2 regions of the Alicyclobacillus acidocaldarius subsp. acidocaldarius Tc-4-1 genome follow, and region 2 is predicted to be linked to the other one. Evidence: predicted binding sites of a transcription regulator. Region 2 holds the regulator's gene; the other holds the start of a gene.
What was found. Region 2 encodes CtsR, which represses protease genes until heat stress. Its sites were predicted from a motif close to ATGGTCAATAAAGGTCAAACA; they were not measured.

Region 1: the regulator CtsR is predicted to act here: its motif matches at 2,881-2,901, upstream of TC41_RS03580 (ATP-dependent Clp protease ATP-binding subunit).

Annotation. Positions count from the first base shown of each region.
Region 1 is NC_017167.1:797,044-805,675, reverse strand. Features, by position in the region: gene TC41_RS03590 (UbiX family flavin prenyltransferase) at 1-94, opposite strand, end outside; gene TC41_RS03585 (hypothetical protein) at 311-661, shown strand; gene TC41_RS03580 (ATP-dependent Clp protease ATP-binding subunit) at 717-2,747, opposite strand; gene TC41_RS03575 (hypothetical protein) at 3,014-3,586, shown strand; gene ilvA (threonine ammonia-lyase) at 3,828-5,051, opposite strand; gene prpB (methylisocitrate lyase) at 5,101-6,024, opposite strand; gene TC41_RS03560 (bifunctional 2-methylcitrate dehydratase/aconitate hydratase) at 6,040-7,485, opposite strand; gene mmgD (citrate synthase) at 7,575-8,632, opposite strand, start outside.
Region 2 is NC_017167.1:2,901,478-2,910,109, reverse strand. Features, by position in the region: gene TC41_RS14260 (sigma-70 family RNA polymerase sigma factor) at 1-202, opposite strand, end outside; gene istB (IS21-like element helper ATPase IstB) at 300-1,118, opposite strand; gene istA (IS21 family transposase) at 1,203-2,372, opposite strand; gene TC41_RS14245 (CtsR family transcriptional regulator) at 2,916-3,386, shown strand; gene TC41_RS14240 (UvrB/UvrC motif-containing protein) at 3,403-3,924, shown strand; partial or broken gene TC41_RS14235 (protein arginine kinase) at 3,937-5,015, shown strand; gene TC41_RS14230 (ATP-dependent Clp protease ATP-binding subunit) at 5,012-7,450, shown strand; gene radA (DNA repair protein RadA) at 7,639-8,632, shown strand, end outside.

The DNA of each region.
Region 1 (8,632 bases), 1.0 Mb from region 2:
GGTGCGTCTCAACACCAAGGTTGGTCAGAGCTCGAAGCGTGCGGACGGCGAGGACGGCTCCTGTAGCGCCCGTCACTCCGACTACAATGCGCATGGCGAATCGTCTCCTGTCTACTCCTGCTCAGTAGCCCTGAGTATAGCGCGAGCCACTTAAGGTCTGTTTTCAAAACAAACTCGAGTGAATTTTGAGATTTTGCCTGCCCGTCTCATCCCGTACGCCCCTCCGGCTGGGCGCATCGCCCCCTGGGCAACGACCGCGGCAGCGAGGCCGTCCGCGGCATATCGTGGGATTATGTTGGGGGGTGAAACCATGTGCACAAAAGCTGAATGCGAGCGCCTCGTCGGGCGCTGGGTCACGTTTCGCACCCCATACGGACAGCACCACGGCTTGATTGAGCGGGTGACGGAGGATGGGCGCGTCATCGTGCTGTCTCCGCGATCGCAGGCCGTGCCGTCCCTGGTTCTTACAGATGGTGATGCGGCGGGTGTCGATCCCGTCCTCGCGTACGGCGGCTTCGGCCCAGGTCCCATGGGCGGCCCCGGATACGGTGCTCCCCCCTATGGCGTCCCTGGCCCGGGATACGGCTATGGAGGTGCGTGGGTGCGCTGGGCCGTGCCGTTTCTCATCATCTACGCGCTATTCGGGCTTTTCTTCTGGTGATGAGAAACCAAAAGCGCGGGGACCCCTGATATGGAGCACCCCGCGCTCATCTTTGTCACGCGGCCAGAACAGGCTCTGGCGTCCGCACCACGAGAGCGTCTCCTTCCACGTCCAGCCGCACCTCGTGTACAGCTTCGTCGATCAGGCGATCTGCAATCGGATCTTCGACGTAGGTCTGTACCGTGCGCCGAAGCGGCCGCGCCCCGAATGAAGGGTGATAACCGCGCTCCGCCAACCAGTGCACGGCCTCTTCACTCCAGGAAAGCGTCACCCCGCGCTCCGAGAGAAGCTCGCGAACCTCGGCGAGCATCAACTCGACAATGCGCCGCACCTCGGCCTGCCCCAACGGACGGAACCGGACAATGGCGTCAAACCGGTTGAGAAACTCCGGCTTGAAGTAGGCCGACAAATCGCCGAGATCGACGTCGGCGCGCGCTTCCTCATCGCGTTTCGTCGTAAAGCCGACGTGGCTTTTCCGTTCCACCTCGCCCGCATTCGACGTCATGATGATGAGCGTGTCCTTGAAGCTCACCGTACGACCTTGGCTGTCGGTCAGGCGCCCGTCCTCCATGATCTGGAGGAAGATATGCTGCACGTCCGGGTGCGCCTTTTCGATCTCGTCCACCAAAATGAGGCTGTACGGGTGGCGACGAACCTGCTCCGTCAACTGGCCCGCCTGCTCGTAGCCGACATACCCAGGCGGCGCGCCGATGAGCTTCGACACCGAATGCTTCTCCATGTACTCGCTCATGTCGAGCCGGATCATCGCGTCCTTCGATCCGAAGAGAAGTTCCGCGAGTCTCCGAGCCATCTCGGTCTTCCCCACGCCCGTGGGACCCACGAACAAGAAACTCCCGATGGGCCGGTCGCCCCTCCGCAGCCCCACCCGGCTCCGGCGAATAGCGCGCGCCACTTGGCGCACCGCCTCGTCCTGGCCGATCACGACGGAGGCGAGATCGGCCTCCAGGTTCTTGAGCTTGGCCTGCTCATCGGCCTGCATCCTCGTGACCGGGATGCCCGTCTTCGCCTCGACAATCGCCGCAATCTGCTCCTCGTCGACGACGGGCACGTCAGGCCCGCCCGCCGCATGAGCCAGTTCCGCTCGAAGCTTCTCCTCTTCGGCCTTCAACGCGGCCGCTCGCTCGTAGGCCTCCTGGCGAATGGCCAACTCCTTTTCTCTCGCGATGGCGGCGAGGCGCTCCTCGATGCTCGCGCGATCCCCGCCGTACTGCAAGTTAGCCTTCGATCCGGCCTCGTCCATGAGGTCGATGGCCTTGTCTGGCAGAAACCGATCGCCGATATACCGGTGAGACAGCGTCACGCAGGCGCGCACCGCCTCGTCTGTGTAACGCACCCCGTGATATGCCTCATACCGCGGCCGCAATCCTTCGAGAATGCGCACGGCCTCCTCGACGGACGGCTCGTCCACCATGACGGGCTGAAACCTGCGCTCGAGCGCCGGATCCTTCTCGATTTGACGGTATTCGTCGAGCGTCGTGGCCCCAATGACCTGGATATCTCCGCGCGCCAACGCAGGCTTGAGGATGTTCCCCGCGTCGAGCCCGCCCTGCGAAGCGCCGGCCCCGACCAAGAGATGGATCTCGTCGATGAACGCAATAACGTCCTGGCGAGACTCGAGTTCGGCAATGAGTTGCTTCATGCGGCTCTCGAATTGGCCCCGGATCCCGGTGTCTGCCACCAGGGAAGCCACGTCGAGCGCATAGATGGTCTTGCCCAACAGCTTCTTCGGCACCCGCCCTTCGGCCATGCGCAGGGCGATGCCTTCGACAATGGCCGTCTTCCCGACGCCAGGTTCACCGATGAGCACGGGATTGTTCTTGTTGCGCCGGTTCAGGATTTCCAGCGTGCGCTCGATCTCGTCCTCGCGGCCAATGAGGGGATCGATCTTCCCCGCTTTCGCCAGCTCGGTGAGATTGCGGCCAAACTGTTCGAGCACCCCGCCGTTCTTGCCACCCCCGGACAGCGTCTGCACGGGCTGCCCGACAGGTTGGCCGCTCATTTGACGAAACCAATCATCAAGCGGGAACCCCCCGCCCAGGATAAACTCCGGATTGATGAATGGCATGATGGCCACCTCCAGCCTTACGGACACCTCTGCACGGACGTAAGCGGGCTGAGACACAAAACCTTGCGAATCTCAAGCGCCCGCCCACGTCTCGATCGTTGATTGATGTTGACTAACTTTGACCTTTAGTCGATAGTTGACCTTGCCTTTCCTTGACCAATTATAGCACGCTCGACACCGATTGCAACACTTTTTTCGCAAGCGCGGTGGTTTGAAGACCAGAAATCGCGCTATGATAAGGATACCACTCAGGCGAGGTGAGCCCTTTGTTGGTCATCCTTCTGCTCGTCGTGATCGTCATTCTGCTGGTGCTTCTGTTCGCGCGCCGCACGCAAGGCGGCCCTGTGTACCGCCGCGGACCATTCCAGTCGTATCAGAGCGGTCCGTACCAGCAGGGACCGTTTCAGTCCAATTACGGACCGAACTATGGCCCGACGTACGACGTGACACCGCCGTACGGCGGCTATCGGCCTGGGTTTGGCGGCGCCGGTTCATTCCTCGGCGGCATGGCGGCCGGTGCACTGTTGTCGTGGCTCTTCGAGCAAGGCCGGATCGACGCCATGCAGTACGAGATGTTCCGCCAAATGGAAGATCAGCAGATGATTGACGCGCTTCTGCAGCAGAACATCATTCAGCAGGACGAGATCGAACAGTTGCAGCAGCAAATGATGATGGATCACAGCGGCATCTATGATCCGAATGGTAACCCGGTGGATCCGGGACAAGTTCAGGACTGGGGATCGGGTGAGCCCTGGGACAACCAGGTGGATTTTCGCGATGACGGTTTTCAGAATGGGCCGTTTGACGACCCAAACAATAACGGCGGGGGCTGGGTCTAAACCCGGCCCTCTTTCGATGCCTACCGAGCGTTTTGCGCTCGCTCACTAAATCACGGAGAACGCCGACGTCCATGGCGAGATCGGGAAATGCCGGCGGCGAACGTCGCCTTTGCGCTCCGGCTTGGACACCCCGCCACCTCCCTCGTTCGACCTCATCACACGGTAAGAAGGAGGCACCAGATCCTATCGAGCAGCGAGGGGCCGCGCGCATCGCGGCCAACGGGTCCGGCCTCGCCGGCCATCAATCGCGGATGACCGGCTCGTACCCCGCCTGGCGCAGCGTGTCGCAGATCAGGCGAATGTGGGCGTGATCGCGCGTCTCAAGGTCGATCTCGACCTCCGTCTGCCCGAGGTGGATGTGCGATCCCACCCGCTGATGGTGCACCGTGAGTACGTTCGCGCGGAGCCGGGCGACAATGTCGAGCAGATCGCGGAGCGCGCCCACGCGGTCCTGAATCGTCACGGCGAGGCGCAGGTAACGCCCCGATTCCACAAGCCCGTGTTCGATGATCCGCGACAGCACCACCACGTCGACGTTGCCACCGGACAGCACAGCCACCACCTTGCCGAGCCCCGCCGGCACCTTTTTCCCCAGCACCGCCGCGATGGTGGTGGCCGCCGCACCCTCCACCACGAGCTTCGAGCGCTCCATGAGCAAAATCATCGCGCGGGCGATCTCGTCCTCCTCCACGACCATCACGTCGTCGATGTACCGCTTCGCAGCCTCGAACGTCAGCGCACCGGGCCGCCTCACCGCGATGCCGTCCGCGATGGTCGGCTCGCCCGGAACGGTCTCGATGGCGCCGAGATCGAGCGCGTGGCGAAATGCCGGCACGGCCTTTGCCTGAACGCCGTAGATTTTCACGTCAGGGCGCAGCGATTTGAGCGCGATGGCGATCCCCGCCGCGAGACCGCCGCCCCCCATCGGCACGATGACCGCGCTCACGTCCGGCAATTGCTCCGCAATTTCGAGCCCGATCGTGCCTTGGCCAGCGATAATGTCGGGATCGTCAAACGCATGAATGTAGGTGAGGCCCTCGCGCATGGCGATCTCGCTCGCGTGACCGTATGCGGCGTCGTAGTCGTCGCCGTGGAGCACCACGCGCGCCCCGTACCGCTGCGTGGCCATAATTTTGGCGAGGCTCGCCCCTTCCGGCATCACGATGGTGCATGGAACGCCGCGCCCTCGCGCCGCATAGGCGACGCCCTGAGCGTGATTGCCCGCGGACGCAGCGACGACGCCAGCGAGGGTGCCCATCTCCGCCAGCGCCGTGATCTTGTTCAGCGCGCCGCGCAGCTTGAACGATCCCGTCTTTTGCAAGTTCTCCAGTTTGAGATAAACCTCGTTGTCGGACAGGCGCGAAAACGTCTCGGAGTAGTCGAGCGGCGTATACAGCGCGCTCCCTCGAATCCGCTCTCTCGCCCGTTCGATATCCTCCAAGGTGGGTAGCGACCGATCCTGCAACCGCCTCTTCCTCCCTAAAGAAGGCGGGCCCGAAAGGCCCGCCCCATGCTCATCGGTCCGCGCGCTTCATCGAATCCTCGAGCACCGTCTTGGCGATGTGCTCGTCGAGCGCCTCGTAATCGAAGTAGCGGATGGTTTGGTACAGCTCCTCGCGCGACTGCATCTCCGACAGGAACGACTTCTGCGTCCCCTCTCGCTGAATCGCTTCGAAAACGCGCTCAATGGCTTTGGCGGCCACGCGGACGCTCGTCACGGGGTAAATGACCATGCGATAGCCCCACGACTCAAACTGGTCCGCGGTGTAGTAAGGCGTCTTCCCGAATTCCGTCATGTTCGCGAGCAGCGGAACACGAACCCGCTCCGCAACATAGCGGAACTCCTCTTCCGTCGTCAAGGCCTCCGGGAACACGGCGTCCGCGCCTGCCGCCACATACCGATTCGCGCGCTCCACGAGCGCTTCGAGTCCTTCCACGCTTTTGGCGTCGGATCGCGCCACCACCACAAGCGTCGGCGCCACGGTCTTCAGCATGCGGATCTTCTCCACCATCTCGGACGGTTCGACGAGCTTCTTGCCGTTCAAGTGCCCGCACTTCTTGGGCATGACCTGATCCTCAATCTGAACCGCCGCCACGCGCGCCTCGACCATCTCCTTCGCGGTGCGCGCCACGTTCAGCACGCCGCCGTACCCGGTGTCGATATCGACGAGCACCGGCAGGCCGGAGGCTCGGACGAGATCGGCCGCGCGCTCGGCCACTTCGTTCGAGTAGACGATGCCGAGATCCGGCAGCCCACGGCTCGCGGTGTACGCCGCGCCGGACAGGTAGATGGCTTCAAACCCCGCCTGCTTGGCGATCCGCGCCGTCAGCCCGTCGTGCGCGCCGGGAATTTTGAGGATCCGCGGTTCCTGAATGCGCCCCAGGAACCGCTTGGCCAATTCCTCCTGGCTAGGTTGCTCTTCCACCAGCCACGCCAACGTTCACGCCTCCCCTCAGATGACAAACAGATCCATGAACTCGTCGACCGGCGTCTCGTGCAGCCGGTTTGCGTCCAGGCACAGGTCGAGGATTCGCTCGGCGCGCTTCTCCGGAAAGCGCGTCAGCAGGTTCGCGCGGAACTTTTCAATGACCTTCGGCAGCCCTTCCGCGCGGCGGCGGCGATGGCCGATGGGATACTCCACTTCCACCTTGTCGGTGTGTGATCCGTCGCGGAAAAAGATTTGAACCGCGTTTGCGATGGAGCGCTTGTCCGGATCCAGGTAATCCTTGCTGTAGCGCGGATCCTCGACGACCTCCATCTTCTCGCGCAGCGCATCGATCCGCGGATCACTCGCCGTCTCGTCCTCGTAGTGCTCGGCCCGCAGGTCGCCGTAGATGAGCCCCACCGCGACCATGTATTGAATGCAATGATCTCGATCCGCCGGATTGTGGAGCGGCCCCTTCTTGTCGATGATGCGAATCGCGGACTCGTGCGTCGTGATGACGATGCGCTCGATCTCGTCGAGGCGGTCTTTCACGAGCGGATGCAACTGGAACGCGCACTCCACCGCCGTCTGCGCATGGAACTCGGCGGGGAACGAGATCTTCAAAAGCACGTTCTCCATCACGTACGAGCCGAGCGGCCGCGCCAGCACAATGGGCTTTCCGCCCATGACCACGTCGTTGAATCCCCACTGGGGCGCCGTGAGCGCGCTCGGGTAGCCCATCTCGTCGCGCAGCGCCATAAACGCGAGCCACACGGCGCGGCTCGTCGCGTCGCCCGCCGCCCACGACTTGCGGGAGCCCGTGTTTGGCGCGTGGCGATACGTGCGAAGCGGCGCGTTGTCGATCCACGCGTTCGAGATGGCGTTCTGAATCTGCTCCCTTGAACCGCCGAGCATCGCCGTGGTGACGGCGGTCGAAGCCACTTTCACGAACAGGACGTGATCGAGCCCTCGGCGGTTCAGGCTGTTCTCGAGCGCGAGCACACCCTGAATCTCGTGCGCCTGCACCATGCGTTCGAGCAACTGACGCACCGTCAAGGGTTTTTGCCCCCTTTTGCGCGCCTCCCGGCTCACATAATCGGCTACGGCCAGGATACCGCCTAGGTTGTCCGAAGGGTGGCCCCACTCCATGGCGAGCCACGTGTCGTTATAGTCGAGCCAGCGGATCATCGCGCCGATGTTGAACGCGGCCTGGACCGGATCGAGCTCGTACTTCGTGCCCGGCACCCGCACGCCCCCCGGCATGGCGGCCCCAGGCACGTACGGCCCGATGTGCTTCGCGCATTCCGGGAAGGAGAGCGCGAGCAGCCCCACACCGATGGTATCCATGAGCACGTGGCGCGCGATGTGAAGCGCCTCGTCGCTCGCGACCTCCGGCTTCATCACGTAGTCCGTCATTTGTACAATCACGTCGTCAAACGGGCGACCGCCCTGGCGATCCACGGTTGCACTCATCGTCAATCCCCCTGCGCACAGCAAAGTGCCGGGCGGCAGCGCCGCCCGCTCATACGGTCGAATATGAAAGAGCCGGCTCCTCCGCCGATTTACGCCTTCAGGCCGCGCGGCCCTTTGTACAGCACGCGCGGGCGGAAAATGCGGTTGTTCGCCAACTGCTCCATGACGTGCGCCGAAAGCCCCACGACGCGCGCCGCGAAGAACACCGGTGTGAAGAGCGGAACCGGGATACCAAGCATATACATGACCGGCGCCGCGTAGTAGTCGAGGTTCGGATACAGCCCCTTCTCGTCCCGCATGATGGTCTCGCCGGCCACGCACATGTCAAGCCACTTCTTGGCCTCGGGATTCGATCCGGCCATCTCTTGCAGCGCTTCCTTCATCATTTGGGCGCGGGGATCCATCTTGCGCATGTACACGCGATGGCCGAACCCCATGATCTTCTCCTTGTTTGCGAGCTTTTCCCGGATCATCCGTTCGAAGCCTTCCACGGTCTCGGCTTCGAGCAACATCTCCATGACCGCCTCGTTCGCGCCGCCGTGCAGTGGTCCCTTGAGCGAAGCTACCGCGCCCGTCAGCGCCCCGTACATGTCGGACAGCGTGGACGTGATGACGCGCGCCGCGAAAGTGGAGTTCGGCAGCTCGTGCTCACAGTACACCATGAGCACCTGATCAAAGTACTTGACCTCATCCGCGCTCGGCTCGCGCCCCGTGATCATATACAAGCCATTTGCCACAAACGACAAGTCGTCCTTGGGCGGAATCGGATCTCGCCCGTGCGCGATGTGATGGCTTGCCGCGACAATCTGTGGCACCTGGGCTAGGAGCCGCATCGCGCGCTGCCGATTCGCCGCGGGCGACTGATCCTCGAGATTCGGATCAAACCCCGAGAGCGCCGAGACCCCGGTGCGCAACATGTCCATGGGGTGCGTGGTCGGCGGAAGCTGCTTGAGGATGGCCCAAATGTTCAATGGGACCTGGCGATGCGACTTCAGCGCGCGCTCAATGTCTCGCCGTTCTTCGTCGTTAGGCAAGCGCTTGTCAATCAGCAGGCCAACGATATCAATATACGACACTTTCTTGGCGAGATCGATCAGGTCGTACCCGCGCAGGACAATCTCTTCGTGATCGACATCCAGGAACGAGA
Region 2 (8,632 bases):
TTCGCATGGAGGTGCGGGTGTCGCCATACACTCGACTTGCGGCGTATGCCGGAAACGGGGCAGCGTCTGGGTGATGTGTTGCAATGGCGTGCAGAAACGCGGCGCACGCCTCCTGATACGCCTCGTCGTACCCGGCGACGCGCGCATACCGCTTGGCGGCGCCTCGCAATAGGGGACGAAACATGTCGAAAAGCGCGTGCAGACAGACGTCATCTCCTTCGCGGTGTCAACAGCGGATTAAAACTCCCCAAAAAAATCGCGCCCGATTCCTCAAAAACAGCGGATTCGATTCCCCAAAATCATCGCGATTCGTTCCCCACACATGTGTTCGCTTCGTCTCTTGTTGCCGAGAATCCGTGCGTAACGCCAGCTCGCAGCTTGTCTTTCATGCGGTAACTGTTGCCACGGATATTCACGGTCGTTGCATGATGCAACAAACGGTCGAGTAAGGCGGCGGCCAGGACCTGGTCGCCAAAGAGCGTTCCCCAATTCGTGAAACTCGTGTTGGACGTGATGAGCAACGACCCTCGCTCGTACCTCTCTGAGACCAGCCGGAAAAAGTTCGCGGCGTCGAGCGCGTCAAGAGGCAAGTAGCCCACCTCATCACAGATCAGAATCTTTGGCTGCGTATAGACTCGGAGCCGCCTGTCCAGCCGCCCTTCTTGGTAGGCTCGGCGTAAAAAATCGCTCACGAGTTTCTGCATGGTGACGAAGTAGACGCTCATCCGCTGGCGAATCGCCTCCATGCCGAGGGCCACGGCCAAATGCGTCTTTCCCACCCCTGGAGGCCCTAGGAAAATCACGTTTCCGCATTCTTGGACAAACGTTAGCGTTGCGAGCTCTCGGATTTGGCGCTCATCCACAGATGGCTGGAACGAGAAGTCGAAGTCGGCGAGGGTCTTGTGGAACGGGAAGTTCGCCAAGCGCAGCCGAGCCTGCATGGCCCGGCTGTGCCGCTCCTCCTGCTCAGCCTCCAGCAAACGCTGGAGAAATGCGACATAGGTCGCCTCTTGCCCGGCGGCCCACTCCACGCACGCCGGCAAGACGGCAGCAGCTCGCTTCAAGCCCAGGTCCAACAGTTGTTCCTCGACCTGAGCGACCACCAATGCCTCGCTCATTGCACATGACCTCCCATGGCGATCTGTTCATAGACCCCAAGCTCGCGCTGCTCCACGTCCGGATCGACTTGCCATCCCGCTGTCTTACCCCGCGCTGGATTCGCGGTGTCCCGAGGGAGGTTCTTGTAGTGCTCGGGGGTCCGTGGAGATTTGATGCTTGCCGGGCAGCACACGATGCTCCGCAATCACCTGTCCCCCGTATTCGATCTGCAGGCGACCCGATTCGAACTCTCGGACCAGGACCGTGTGGCCCACATACGACCAGGGAACGGTGTACAAGTTCGTGTTCCAGGAGACCCGGCAGTCACTCATCACCTTCCGAAGACCTGCACAAGCCAACATATATGGGGTGGCCGGTAGCGGTTGCAGCTTCTCAGCTTGAAACCGCACGATGGGCTGTTCATGTGTCGTTCCGTGGATGCGGACGTTGGCGACGTGATCGCGCCACCACGCGACCTGTCGGTTCAAATCCGCTTCGTCCACAAAGGCAACTGGCCAGAAGTTGTCCCGGATATAGCGAATGGGCCGTTCTACCTTGCCTTTGGTCTGGCTCCGGCGAGGCCGACATGCCTTGGGCACGAATCCGTAGAACTTGGCAAAATCGAGATACGCCGGTTGCCAGTCCACGTGACCCTGACCGTCATTGGCGACGACCAAAGACGAACAGTTGTCGCTGAGAATCACCCGAGGCACACCGCCAAAGAACTCCAGCGCGTTGCGAAGGGCCTGAAGGATGTGCAGTTGGTCTGCCGCTTTGATAAACTCAACGTAGAGCATGCGGGAGTAGGCGAGTACCATGGCGAAGGCCCAAATCGTTCGTCGCTGACCGTGCGAATCGTAGTAGGGGAAGGCCCCCAAGTCGATCTGGGCTTGTTCACCAGGGTCCGACTCATAGCGTTCCGTGGCCTTGGCAGAGACCACCGGGCGAAGGGGCTTCATGAACTCTCGCAGGACGGTGATCCCGCCGGTATAGCCCTGCTCCCGAATCTCTCGTAGAATTCGTACAGCGTTGAGCACACCAAGTTGCATGCGCTGCTTCACGTAATCTTTGTAGGGCTCCAGCTTGGAACCTTTCTTTCGCTCCCCACGCGACGCTCTTTCGCCCTGCTTCTCCTCCACCGATGAATTCAGTGCACTGCGAATGGTCTTTCGGTCATAGCCGAATCTTCTGGCCAGCTCCGAGATGCTGACGCCTGCCTCGTAAAGTTGCCTGATTCCATCCTCTCGTCCTCCCTCATGACGGGCACCTCCCATGAATGGATGACAGGTGCCACGATTCGACATGGGGGTGGGGAATTCATCCCGATGATTTTGAGGAATTGAGGCCGATGATCTTGGGGAATTCTCAACCGATGTTATTGGGGATTTTACAACCGATGTTGACACGGCGGGCGCGATGAACGATATCGTGCAACACCGACAGCGGAAGCATGAACCTTTCCCTCGCTCGGGCGGGCCGGCCCGCGAATTTTTGCATGCGAGGCAAGCGTAAACCGGGCGAAGTGGGCGATCCCGTCTCGAATGCGCATGAGACCTTGCATGGGACTCAGCGGGCGTTGCATCGAACCTTCGTAGCGCATCGACGGCGGGCTAAACCTTGTGCATGTCACCGTTGAACGGGACTTTGTGTGGTGAGAGGCGCGGGCGCAGAATGCATTGGATTTTTGTGCACACTAGAACCAAACCCCTCTTGCATTTCCCGCGGGCAGGTGTATAATAAGGTCAAGAAAAGTCAAAGTCAAAAAATCAAAGTCAAATGGAACTTCAGAGGACGGTGCTGCGTTAGGGGTTGTCATCATGGCAAGCAACATCTCCGACATCATCGAGGCGTATCTGAAACGACTCATGGAAGAAGGCGGGCTTGACGTGATCGAGATTCAGCGCAATGAGCTCGCGGAGCAGTTTCACTGCGTCCCGTCTCAAATCAACTACGTCATCAGCACGCGCTTCACGACGGATCACGGGTACATCGTCGAGTCCAAGCGCGGCGGCGGCGGGTACATCCGCATTCGGCGCGTGAAGCTCGACAAGGATCACCTGCTGTGGGACGTGCTGAGATCGCTCGGGGACGAGGTGAGCCAGTCCGCCAGCGAGGCGCTGATCGAACGCCTGCACCGGGACGGGTGGTTGACGGACCGCGAAGCCGCGTTGATTTCCGCCATGTTGCGCCGGGACGTGCTCGCACTCGACCTTCCATATCGAGATCGGCTGCGGGCGAAGTTGCTGGCAAGTGCGCTGCAGGCGTTGGCAGCGTACCGAAAACCTTGAAAGCGAGGTGGGACCGATGCTTTGCGAGCGGTGCCATGAGCGACCGGCGACGGTCCACGTGACGAAAATCATCAACGGTGTGCAAACGGCCTATCACCTGTGCGAGGTATGCGCCAAAGAACAGGGCGACGTGTTTCCCAATCCGTTTCTGATGGGAAGCCCGTTCGACTTCAATAAGCTCTTGAGCGGGCTCTTAAACATGGAGTCGTCCTCGGGATTCGCGCCTGTCACCCCCCAGGCCCAGCAGCGATGCGGAACGTGCGGAATGACGTACAACCAGTTTACGCAGATCGGCAGGTTCGGTTGCCCGGACTGCTACGACGCGTTTTCGGCGCGGCTTGAGCCGCTGTTGCGGCGCATCCAGAATGGTCTGCGGCACACGGGAAAAGTCCCGGGCTCGGCGGGCGAGCGCCAACAGTTGGCGCGCAAGCTGGAGCAGCTTCGCCGGGAACTACAGCAGGCCGTGGCGCAGGAGCAGTTCGAGCGCGCGGCGCAACTGCGCGACGAAATCCGCAAACTGGAACAGGGCGCGCAGTGAGGAGGTGTGGAGATGTCCCTCGCAGACTTTGTCAAACGAACCATCAGCAAATGGATGAAAGAAACCGGGCCCGAAGACGATATCGTGCTCACGAGTCGCATCCGGCTCGCCCGAAACCTGAAAGGATTCCCCTTTCCCACGCTGGCGACCGACGCGCACGCCAACGAGGTCATGGAACTCGTGCGGCAGGCCGCGGAGAACGACGCCATGAAGCGGCTTGGCAAGTTCGAGTTCATCCGTTGCCGGGATCTCACGCCGCTCGATCGGCAGATGTTCGTCGAAAAGCATCTCATCAGTCCCGATCTCGCGCAGCAAGAGAAACATGGCGCCATTGTCCTCCGCGACGACGAGGTCGTCAGCATTATGGTCAATGAGGAAGACCACCTGCGCATCCAGTGCATCCTTCCGGGGCTTCGCTTGCAGGAAGCGTGGAATCTGGCGAGCCAGGTGGACGACGCCCTCGAGCAGACCTTGACCTACGCGTATCACGATCAATACGGTTACCTGACGGCCTGTCCGACCAACGTCGGAACCGGCATTCGCGCATCGGTCATGATGCACCTGCCGGGTCTTGCGCTCACGGGTGGCATTCAGAGGCTGCTCACCGCCGTGTCCCAGGTTGGGCTAGCGGTTCGCGGCATCTACGGCGAAGGGTCGGAGTCGTTCGGGAATCTGTATCAGGTGTCGAACCAGATCACACTGGGCGAGAGCGAGGAAGAGATCATCGCGAATCTGATGAGCGTCGTCCAACAGATCATCGAGCAGGAGCGGAACGCGCGCAAACTCCTGATGGAGCGCAACCGGATCCAGCTCGAGGACCGCGTCAGCCGCTCGTTTGGCATCCTGGCGTATGCGCGCAAGATGGATTCGAAGGAGACGTTGGAGCGGCTGTCGGACGTGCGACTGGGGATCGATCTCGGCATTATCCAAGGCGTGTCGGCCGGCATCCTGAAGGAACTGATGGTGCTCACGCAGCCGGCCTGTCTGCAAAATACTACAATCGCGAGCTGAGCCCGAACGAGCGCGACGTGCGGCGCGCGCAGTTGATTCGGGATCGGCTGAGAATGAATGATACGGAGGTGCATGGATGATGTATGCACGGTTTACGGAGAGAGCTCAGAAGGTGTTGGCGCTGGCGCAAGAAGAGGCTTCTCGCCTGAATCACCCGGGCGTGGGCACCGAGCACATTTTGCTCGGCCTGATCCGCGAAGGCGAGGGGATTGCGGCGAAAGCCCTGCAGATGCTCGGCGTGCAGGCGGACAAGGTGCAACAGGAGATTGAGCGGATGGTGGGCCGCGGGCAGACCCCGGTCACGGCGATGACCTACACGCCGAGGGCGAAAAAGGTCATTGAGCTGTCCATCGACGAAGCCCGGAAGCTCGGTCACTCGTACGTGGGGACGGAGCACCTGCTGCTCGGCCTGATTCGCGAGGGCGAAGGCGTTGCGGCGCGCGTGCTCGCCAACATGAACGTGAATCTGAACAAGGCGCGCCAGCAGGTGCTGCAGCTCTTGGGCGGCGACGCCATGGACATCGCGGGCGACAAAGACGCCTCCGTCGGCACGCCGACGCTCGACAGCCTGGCGCGCGATCTGACGCAGATGGCGCGCGATGGCAAGCTGGATCCCGTCATCGGGCGAGAGAAGGAAATTGAGCGCGTGATTCAGGTGTTGTCGCGGCGCACCAAGAACAACCCGGTCCTCATCGGCGAACCCGGCGTCGGGAAGACCGCCATCGCCGAAGGGCTGGCGCAGCGGATTGTGACGGGGGATGTGCCGGAGACACTGCGCAACAAGCGCGTGATGGTGCTCGACATGGGCACGGTGGTCGCCGGTACCAAGTACCGCGGTGAATTCGAGGATCGGTTGAAGAAGATTATGGATGAAATCCGCCAGGCCGGAAACGTCATCCTGTTCATCGACGAGCTGCACACGCTCATCGGGGCGGGCGGCGCGGAGGGCGCCATCGACGCGTCCAACATCCTGAAGCCGGCGCTTGCTCGTGGCGAGCTCCAATGCATCGGCGCGACCACGCTCGACGAATACCGCAAGCACATCGAGAAGGATCCGGCGCTCGAGCGGCGCTTCCAGCCCATCATGGTTGACGAGCCGTCGCCGGAGGAGGCGCTGGAGATCCTCAAGGGATTGCGGGATCGGTACGAAGCGCATCACCGCGTGAAGATCACGGACGAAGCGCTCGAGGCCGCGGTGAAGCTGTCGGATCGGTACATCTCGGATCGGTTCTTGCCGGATAAGGCCATCGACCTGATTGACGAGGCCGCTTCGCGCGTGAGGTTGCGCACGCACACCGCTCCTCCGAACCTCAAGGAACTGGAGCAGAAACTGGAGAAGGTGCGCAGCGAGAAGGACGCCGCTGTGCAGAGCCAGGAGTTCGAGCTGGCGGCCAGCCTGCGCGATGAGGAGCAGAAGATCAAGGAGGAGCTCGAGCGGCTAAAGGAGACGTGGCAGAAGACGCAGCAGCTGGACGACGTGCGCGTGACGGAAGAAGATATCGCCCACATCGTGTCGTCGTGGACGGGAATCCCGGTACAGCAACTCCAGCAGGACGAGTCGGAGCGGCTGCTCAACCTGGAGAAGATCCTGCACGAGCGCGTCATTGGGCAGGACGAGGCGGTCGAGGCCGTGGCCAAGGCCATTCGCCGGGCGCGCGCTGGCCTGAAAGACCCGAAGAGGCCCATTGGTTCGTTCATCTTCCTCGGGCCGACGGGCGTTGGCAAGACGGAGCTCGCGCGTGCGCTCGCTGAAGCGCTGTTTGGCGATGAGGACGCGCTTATCCGCATTGACATGTCGGAGTACATGGAGCGCCACTCCACGTCGCGGCTCGTCGGATCGCCGCCGGGATACGTGGGGTACGAGGAAGGCGGTCAGTTGACCGAGAAGGTGCGCCGGAAGCCGTATTCCGTGGTGCTTTTGGACGAGATCGAAAAGGCCCATCCGGAAGTGTTCAACATCCTGCTGCAGGTGCTGGACGACGGCCGGCTCACGGACGGCAAGGGTCGCACGGTTGACTTCCGCAACACGGTCATCATTATGACCTCGAACGTGGGCGCCGAGGAGCTTCGCAAGGGCGGTGCGCTCGGCTTCAAGCGGGAAGAGGATAAGTATCTGGGCATGAAGGACAAGGTGATGGACGAACTCAAGCGCACCTTCCGGCCGGAGTTCCTCAACCGCATCGACGAGATCATCGTGTTCCACCCGCTGGATGAGACGCACATCGAGCGGATCGTGGACAAGATGGTGGACAATCTGAAGCGTCGCCTGAAAGAACAGGAGATCGAGTTCGAGCTCACGGACGAGGCGAAGAAGTTCCTCGCGAAGGTCGGGTTCGATCCGCAGTACGGCGCGCGGCCGCTGCAGCGGGCCATTGTCCGCAACGTCGAGGATCTCCTTTCGTCCGCGCTCATTGCGGGCGAGATCAAGAAGGGCGATCGCGTCCTGCTCGGCGTGGATGGCGACAAGTTGCGGATCGAAAAGGTGAACGAGCAGCCGGTCGGCGCGGGAGCGTGATCGCCGAAACAAGCGTACAGACCGTCAAGGGGGCAGTTGAACGTGCACGCGCACGCTCAGCTGCCCCCATTGGGTTGTAAGCTGTGGGCACTTTCACTCCCCTGCACGCAGAAATTTCGCGTCTGGCATGGACGTACGCGGAGAGTTCTGTATCATGTTGATGAGGACTTGGAAGGCGGCGAGGCGGATTGCCGAAGGTCAAGACGCGATACGTGTGCCAGATGTGTGGCCATGTCGAAGTAAAGTGGATGGGGCGCTGCCCCGCCTGTGGCGAGTGGAACACGCTGGTGGAGGAAGAGGTGGCGCCGAGCGGCCGATTCGCGCCCTCGAAGGCGCGCGTGGTGCCGAAGCCGATTGTGTCCATCCCGGCCCAGGCGGAGAACCGGTTGAGCACGGGCCTGTCCGAGTGCGATTTCGTGTTGGGGGGCGGCGTGGTTCCTGGCTCCCTTGTCCTGATTGGCGGAGATCCCGGAATCGGCAAGTCGACGCTGTTGCTGCAGGTCTCGCACGCCATCGCGAAGAACGGGCACCGCGTGCTCTACATTTCGGGGGAGGAGAGTGCGACGCAGATTCGCCTGCGGGCGGAACGGCTCGGCACGGTGCACGGCGAACTATACGTGCTCGCGGAGACGGATCTCGACGCAGCCCTTGAAGCGGCCGTGGAACTGAAGCCTCAATTCCTGATTGTCGATTCCATCCAGACCGTGTTTCGCCCGGGCCTCGCCTCTGCGCCCGGAAGCGTGGCGCAGGTTCGGGAATGTACGGGACTGCTTTTGCGCGTGGCCAAGGCAGAGAGCATGGCCACTTTCATTGTCGGACATGTGACAAAGGACGGGGCCATCGCGGGGCCGCGCATGCTCGAGCACATGGTCGACGCCGTCTTATACTTCGAGGGCGATCGCCATCATATGTATAGAGTGCTGCGCGCCGTCAAAAATCGGTTTGGATCGACCAATGAGCTTGCGGTATTCGAGATGAGGGACGACGGGCTTCGCGAGATTTCGAATCCGTCCGAGCTCTTTCTGTCGGAGCGCCGTGAGGTTGCCCCCGGCTCGGCCGTGGTGTGCGCCATGGAAGGGCGGCGCCCGCTTCTTCTCGAAGTGCAGGCGCTCGTCGCCTCCACGTCGTTCGGCACGCCGCGCCGCATGACGACGGGGGCCGACCTACAGCGCATGAACATGC